Regions from separate parts of the Oceanobacillus sp. FSL W7-1309 genome, predicted to be linked through region 2. Evidence: riboswitches for the same ligand, from Rfam matches in the RefSeq annotation. Region 2 holds a riboswitch; the other holds the start of a gene.

Region 1 (4,023 bases), on a different contig from region 2:
TATGATAAGAAAGCAGGAATTGGTACATTGATTGCATTAATGTTACCATATACGATTTTCTTTTTGATTACATTTACGATTCTTCTGTTAATTTTCTTCTACTTTGGAATTCCGTTTGGCCCAGGAGTAAGTGTTTATGTATAATGTTGTCGGAATTTCGAGTCAAATGGTTTACTTCAAGACGTTTAAGCATTATCATTTAATAGAGAGAAAGTGATGTATGTAAGGAGGTAAATCATAAATGGCTTTTGTAATATTGGATCCATGTGGACCGGAAAAGGCAGCAGAATGTGTGAGTGTCTGTCCGGTTGATTGTATAGAAGAGGGACCAGATCAATTTTATATTGATCCTGACATTTGCATTGACTGTGGTGCGTGCAAAGCAGTTTGTCCTGTTTCAGCGATCGAGGAGGAATACGATTTGACTCCTGATCAAGAAGTATTTTTAGAAAAGGCGGAAGAATTCTTCGCGAATAGATAGATTTATTGGATAGTAGACGAAATGTTCTAGAAGAAACGTCTATTTGTTCAACTAGCAGTGCTGTTAGATTGGCAGTGCTAAAAAATATGCATTATAAATAGTCAACCCCGCTATTCACAGTAAAGAGTCACGAAGTGTATCCGGCTGGGTTGACATTTGTATTTAGTGGGAAAAAATCGGGTAGCAATATGCGAGGTTTGTACTGTATTACAGTTGCGTTTGGAAGATTGAATCTCATTAAGCTTCCTGGTATACCTATTTCGCGCTCATGCTTATTGCTTTTCCCAAAGAAGATTGTTATCTACTCTAATTATGTTTACTGCGTCTATAACTTCATGATGCCAGGTGTTTTTCTTTTCTTTCATCGATGTGATATCCCCGCCCGCTTCAGTTTGTTATTCGATGTCTGATCCAACAGTTTTAACTAAAGAAGTAAGCATTTTTTCCATACAATTTAACTGTTCTGGACGCATCAATTGCGGAAGGTTATAGCTTACTTTTCATTTTTAACTTCTTCTGCCAAATTACTAGCAATCCACCGCTTTGCTGTCGTTTCATCAATTTCATATACTTTGCCTGCTCGCAGCAATTCACCATGATATGCTGTCTGTACGTTCATTTTTACTTTCATTATTTAAGACCTCTTTCTATTTTTTCTAGTTTTAGTATACATGAAAATGGTATTTTTTTGGTTCGAAAATAAAAAAGCTGTGTGAAATCTAGCCTGCAACTCGTCTTTAAACTGTATTATTTGAAAAATCCAGACTTTGCAAATTTTTCTATTTGTGGTAAAGTAATGATAAGTAAATACGTAGCGTTATTCACTAGGGGAACCCTTGATAAGGGCTGAGAAAAAAGTAGTTACTTTGAAACCCTCAAAACCTGAACAGGCTAGCACCTGCGTAGGAATGTGGCAAGGGCAAATTGTATTGTTAGTTTCATTATACAAATACGATACCACTTTCTGTGTGCAGGAAAGTGGTTTTTTGTGTGCATAAAAGCTGTAATTGCATTATTAGGTAATGATTCTTGATGAAACCTGAAAGAAAGGGGCGGGAGTTTGATGAAGCTAATTGCTGTAACCGCAGATAGCATGACTGTTGAAAAGCTAGCAGATACCATTATTGACATCATCGACGAGATTGATTTTCTCCAAATTCGTGAAAAGTCAAAAACAGCCCGTGAAATTTTGCAGCTACTAGATTATCTGCAAATGAATGGGGTTGATAAAGAAAAAGTAATTCTAAATGATCGGCTTGATATCGTACTGCTTAGTGACATCCCAAATCTTCACCTGCCAGAACATGGCTTACCAGTAAAAACAGTGAAGAAGCAATATCCGCATCTAAGGGTTGGTTGCAGTGTACATTCATTCGAAAAAGCGAAAGAAGCTGAAGCGGATGGGGCGGATTATATAATATTTGGTCATTGTTTTGAGACAAGCAGTAAAAGGGGAATACCTCCAAATGGAATTTTGCCAATTGAACGAATGAAAAGAGAAATTCACATCCCAGTTTATGGTATCGGAGGAATTTCATTGGAAGAGGTGCCGTTAATGAAACAGACAAAAGCAGATGGAATTGCAATCATGTCCGGTATTTTCCATGCCGATGCACCAAACGTGATGATAAAAAAATATAGGGAGGCAATTTCAAAGTGAAACAGCATTATGAAGTAGTCGTAATTGGTGGTGGTATTATTGGTTGTTCGATTGCCTACTACTTAGCGAAAGAAAAGGTTGATGTTGCGTTATTTGAAAAAGGACAAATTGGTTTGATGACTACAAGTGCTGCGGCTGGTATGCTCGGTGCTCATTCTGAAAGCAATGGCGAGGATACAATATTTTCGTTTGCCAGATCGAGTCAACAAGCATATCTCAGGTTGAAGGATGAGCTTTATCAATTAAGCGGCATTGATATCGGATACAAAGAAGGTGGAATATTAAAGCTTGTATTTTCAGATACAGATAAGTATCAGCTTACTCCGCTTCTGAAGCAACCAACTGCAGAATGGTTGGATAAAGAAGAAGTAAAGAAAAGGGAGCCATTGATTGCTCCAAATATATTAGGAGCAGCATATATAAAGGATGATGTGAGTGTTATACCAGAACAAACCTGTGAAAGCTTTGCTAAAAGTGCTCGAGCCCTTGGTGCATCCATTATGGAAAGCAATGGTGTTTATCAAGTGGAAAAGAAAGATGGCAACTATCTTGTCCGAACAATGCATGGTGATGTCGAAGCAAATTATGTTGTCTTTGCTACAGGTGTATATGGTAATGGGCTATTTAGGCAAATTGGATTAGATGAAGAGCTCATACCAATTAAAGGTGAAAGTTTAATCGTTCATAGTGAACAGCATGTATTAGAGCATACCCTATTTCATGAAAGCTGTTATATCGTTCCTAGAAATAATGGAAAGCTTGTTATTGGTGCAACCATGATCAAGAAGGATTGGAGTGATACTGTAAGCCTTGAAGGAATCAAGTTTTTAATTGAAAAGGCAAAAGCCATGCTTCCATCTGCAATCGAATGGAAAATCGATCACGTTCAGGCAGGCTTGCGACCAGGCACGTTTGATGGCAACCCATTTATCGGAAGGCATCCAGAGGAAGAAAGAATACTCATTGCTTGTGGGCATTACCGAAATGGAATTTTACTTGCTCCAGCAACCGGGGAAATGATTCGTGATTTTGTTGTTGGAAAAGACATAAATAACGGATGGATGCAGACATTTCGTGTAGATCGTCGTCAAAGCATAGTAGTTTAGGAGGTGATAAAAATGAAATTTCAGCTGAATGGGAAACAGGTGGAACTTCCAGAGGTAGTGGATTCAGTCGGAGAGTTGCTGGCACACTATCAATTACAATCTCGGATTGCTGTCGTAGAGGTAAATAAGGAAATTGTTATGAAGGAAGAATACGAAACAAAAAGGCTTTTCAATGGGGATATCGTAGAAATTATTCATTTTGTAGGAGGCGGATGATTATGTTAACCATTGCTAATCGTACTTTCCAATCTCGTTTATTATTAGGCACAGGGAAGTACCCATCATTTGAGGTTCAAAAAGAAGCAGTAGCAGTATCGGAAACAGAAATTTTAACGTTTGCTGTTAGAAGGATGAATATTTTTGAAGCAAGTCAGCCAAACTTCTTGGAACAATTGGACTTAACTAAATATACGTTACTTCCGAATACAGCTGGAGCAAGTACGGCCGAAGAGGCTGTTCGTATAGCGAAACTTGCAAAAGGGTCTGGTTTATGTGACATGATTAAGGTGGAGATCATTGGGGATAAGCGCACGCTTTTGCCAGATCCAATAGAAACTTTAAAAGCATCCGAAATGCTCCTTGAGGAAGGGTTTATCGTGCTGCCATATACGTCAGATGATGTTGTTTTGGCGAAACGTCTGGAAGATTTGGGAGTTCATGCTGTTATGCCAGGTGCAAGTCCTATTGGTTCGGGAAAAGGAATCATTAATCCTTTAAATCTAGCATTTATTATTGAACAATCCAATGTACCCGTAATTGTTGATGCGGGAATTGGA
Region 2 (4,023 bases):
GATTCGAGTTGGGAAGCCTTATTGCAACTCCCTGAATTAGTGGATATTGCATTTGTTTTAGATGAAAACAGAACAGAAGCAAAAGAAAAACTTCCTGAAGAACAAGAAGTACTAATCAATGATTTAGCGGTAGATGGCTATCATGCTTGGAATCAAATGTATGGAGCAATCGTAGGAAACATGACCGTGGAAATTGAAGAGAAAGGAGAACACAAGAGCTATTCTGTAGGTCAAGCGTCCAATAAACTAACAAGTCCTGATCGTAAGGTACGTAAACATGTTTTCGATCAGCTGAGTAATGCTTGGGAAGAACAATCTGCATTATTTAGTCAGACTTTAAATCATTTAGCCGGCTTTCGTTTGGAAACATACAAACACCGTGGATGGGAACATGTTTTAAAGGAACCGTTAGCAATAAACCGGATGAAAAAAGAAACGTTGGATGCAATGTGGACAGCTATTATAAATAATAAAAAGCATTTTGTAACGTATTTAAATAAAAAAGCAGATTTACTCGGTTTAGAGAAATTAAGTATTTACGATATCAGTGCTCCAGTCAGTACGACTGTAAAAACATCAAGCTATACAGAAGGTGCGAAATTTATTGTTGATCAATTTCAAACGTTCAGCCCGAAGATGGCAGGATTTGCAAAAATGGCATTTGAAGAAAGGTGGATTGAAGCGGAAGATCGTGCAGGTAAACGACCTGGTGGATTTTGTACGAGTTTCCCAGATAGTGAACAGACACGCATATTTATGACGTATTCAGGTACATCATCAAATATTTCTACTCTTGCCCATGAATTAGGTCACGCATACCATCAGCATGTGATGAATGATGTTAATGGTTTAAATCAGCGTTACGCAATGAATGTAGCTGAAACTGCCTCCACTTTTGCGGAAATGATTGTAGCAGATGCTTCTGTAAGAAATGCCCAAACGAAAGAAGAAAAACTCGCGTTACTGGAAGACAAAATTCAACGTAGTGTCGCCTTTTTTATGAATATTCATGCAAGGTTTTTATTTGAAACGCGATTTTATGAAGCGCGTAAGCAAGGGATGGTTTCTTCACAGCGCTTAAATGAATTAATGGTCGAAGCACAAAAGGAAGCTTATTGTAATAGTTTAGAAGAATATGATCCAAACTTTTGGTCCTCTAAACTACATTTTCATATTACAGGTGTTCCGTTTTATAATTTTCCATATACATTTGGCTATTTATTTAGCCTTGGTATTTACGCGTATGCAAAGGAGAAAGGCGGCAGCTTCGAGGATGATTATATTGCCTTACTAAGAGATACTGGTCGAATGACAGTAGAAGAGCTCGCAAAAAAGCATTTAAATGCTGATCTCACGAAACCGGAATTTTGGGAAAGTGCTATTGGATTATGTGTAGAAGATGTAAAGGAGTTTCAACGTTTATAATTGTTTTTGTAATTAATTTGTTCAATTCAAATAAATAAGGTACAATACAGGTAACAAAAAAGTAAATAGAAAAAGCCTGCAGGGGGAGTCGTTTTGACTGAGAGTGAACATTATTGTTCAGACCCTTTGAACCTGTTAGTTAATTCTAGCGTAGGGATGGTAGTCTTTTTGATGGAATAAAAAAAGTAATGTGAGCGAAGCAGACTACTTAATTGTAGTCACCATCAGAAAGCTTCCCTTGACATTACTTTTTTGCGTCTAAAATGCGATAAAGGTATATGTTCAAAAGGAGGATAAAAAGGACCGAGGTCGGCTACAGTTGCAACGCCCTGGGGCTGTGTTTACTCGCCCCACAGAAAAGCTTTGTTGCAACACCGACACTAGCACGTCCTGTGCGTCGAAGTTCGAGGCGGCGTAACTCCCCCGGACCAGGCTTCCACAGGATCTGGTGACTTCTGTGTTGCTCACAGGACGTGGGCGATTTTAGCAGAAGATCCCCTGCGATGCGTCATTTTTACCGAACTTTTTGAACTGCCTCTAAAAGGGAGAGTACTTAACATTGAATTCAAAACGTACGTTATTTTTGGTAGAGGTAGCGATTTTTACTGCTTTAGCACTTCTCTTAGACATCCTTCCAATATCATTTAAAATTTGGGCGCAAGGCGGATCTGTTTCGTTTGCGATGATCCCGGTTTTTATTGTTGCGTTCCGTTGGGGGATTAAAGGGGGATTGCTCTCGGGATTCCTTTGGGGAGTTTTGCAAGTGGCAACAGGAACGGCTTACGTTCTAGAACCATTACAAGGATTTATTGATTATGCAATTGCCTTTACGGTACTTGGCTTTGCTGGTTTGTTTGCTAAGAAAATTCAGGAGGCTGTTAAATCCGGCGAATCGAAGACGTATTTAACCTATATTACGCTTGGTGTTTTCGTTGGCTCTGCATTACGCTTCGTCGCTCATTATGTGGCGGGTATTGTGTTCTTTGGTTCGGCCGTCGAAGGGCAGCCAGCTTGGTTATATTCATTAATTTATAATGCATCTTACATGGTTCCATCTTTTATTATCAGCACTGTAATTGTATTTTTCTTGTTCCACAAGCAGCCAAGAACATTATTAAATGCTGCGTAAAATGTTATACATTCGCTCACATAAGAATAACCTCTTTTAAGAAGAGGTTATTCTTTTTAGGAAGGAGATAAAGTAATGCAAGAGTTAATCGGTATATGTGTGGAATGTTTGGAAGAAATCTATTGTGAGAATGGTTTCTTTGATGGTGTACACAAAGAGGGAAAATTATTTTGTAATGATTGTGCAGATAGGGAGGAAGGACATGGTATCACATAATAGAAGAAAAATCTCCCAAAAGTCTTAGGGAGAATGGGCAGTTGGGAATGCCCCATGCTCCTAAGACTTTTGGGAGGTCAGATTTTCTGTATACGTATTTACACGAGCATTTCTTCTACGAAATCATGATTGGTAACGATCAGTAGAATCTTGCCGTCATCCAAATCCTCTTCGTAATTTTCTGCTTCTACAGTAGTGACACCAATCTCCTTCAGCTTCGTACGTAATTCATCACCTTGACTATTAAACATATTCCCTACGGCACTTGAAAAATCCATCTCTTTCATCCCAATTGTATTCGCATCCACACCTTCTGCTAGACGACCAGTTCTTTCATCATCATGTGTAAGAATATAAATATCGTCTCTTGCTACACCTTTTGTTTTTAATTTCGTAATGTCAAGTTTAATTTGTGTTTCATCTACATATTCTTTTACATATGGTTTCATGTATAAATTCCTCCTTTTGAAGTTATATATTATGTACCCGTTGTTTAATTAATAAAACATCCAGTGTTCGAATCTGTCGCATAACGCGATTTTTACGCATAGGTTATAGCACATCCAAAAGGGAGGAATACGTAATGGTTTTAACATTTTCCCATGTGCTTTATGGCTTATTTACGCTTATTGTTATCTTAACAATGATATTTCGTAAAGGTGTTGTATTTCCGACACTATTAGGTACCTTTATTATTGGTTGTTTTTACACTGGGAGTATTGTAGATGGACTGACGACAATCTTTCGCGCTAATTTAGTAGCTGCGCAAGAGCTATTCAATATATTTCTAATTATCACCTTTATGCTTGCGTTATTACATGCACTTCGAGATTTAGAAGCAGACAGAAGGATGGTTGAACCGTTCGAGAAAATGATGGTGAATGGTCATGTTTCCTTTTTTGTCCTAGTAGGGGTTACTTATGTTATATCGCTATTCTTCTGGCCCACTCCTGCAGTTCCATTGATTTGCGCGTTGCTCGTTCCAGCTGCGGTACGTTCTGGATTACCAGCAATGACAGCAGCCGTTGCGATTGCTTTAGCGGGGCAAGGGATGGCACTTTCCTCGGATTATATTGTTCAGGTAGCACCTGGACTATCTGCTGCATCTGCTGGTGTTGATATTGCAACAGTTGCTGATAAAGCCATGATTTTATCGCTTGTTACTGGAGGAGTAGCCATTCTGTTTGCATATGCATTGCTGCGGAAAGGAATTCGAAAAAAGGGCGATGCACGAATTGAAAAAGATTTAAAAG

The links. Region 2 has a riboswitch for thiamine pyrophosphate ahead of thiT (energy-coupled thiamine transporter ThiT). Riboswitches for the same ligand answer to the same signal wherever they lie in the genome.
Region 1: linked by a shared signal. The riboswitch ahead of NST46_RS00290 (thiamine phosphate synthase) and the one ahead of thiT (energy-coupled thiamine transporter ThiT) in region 2 are both predicted to bind thiamine pyrophosphate.

Annotation. Positions count from the first base shown of each region.
Region 1 is NZ_JBBOBX010000001.1:56,555-60,577, reverse strand. Features, by position in the region: gene NST46_RS00305 (AbgT family transporter) at 1-144, shown strand, start outside; gene NST46_RS00300 (indolepyruvate ferredoxin oxidoreductase subunit alpha) at 242-481, shown strand; gene NST46_RS00295 (hypothetical protein) at 975-1,112, opposite strand; TPP riboswitch at 1,298-1,407, shown strand; gene NST46_RS00290 (thiamine phosphate synthase) at 1,545-2,141, shown strand; gene thiO (glycine oxidase ThiO) at 2,138-3,247, shown strand; gene thiS (sulfur carrier protein ThiS) at 3,260-3,463, shown strand; gene NST46_RS00275 (thiazole synthase) at 3,460-4,023, shown strand, end outside.
Region 2 is NZ_JBBOBX010000002.1:261,025-265,047, forward strand. Features, by position in the region: gene NST46_RS13920 (M3 family oligoendopeptidase) at 1-1,425, shown strand, start outside; TPP riboswitch at 1,497-1,600, shown strand; gene thiT (energy-coupled thiamine transporter ThiT) at 1,985-2,554, shown strand; gene NST46_RS13930 (hypothetical protein) at 2,630-2,770, shown strand; gene NST46_RS13935 (general stress protein) at 2,869-3,219, opposite strand; gene NST46_RS13940 (hypothetical protein) at 3,354-4,023, shown strand, end outside.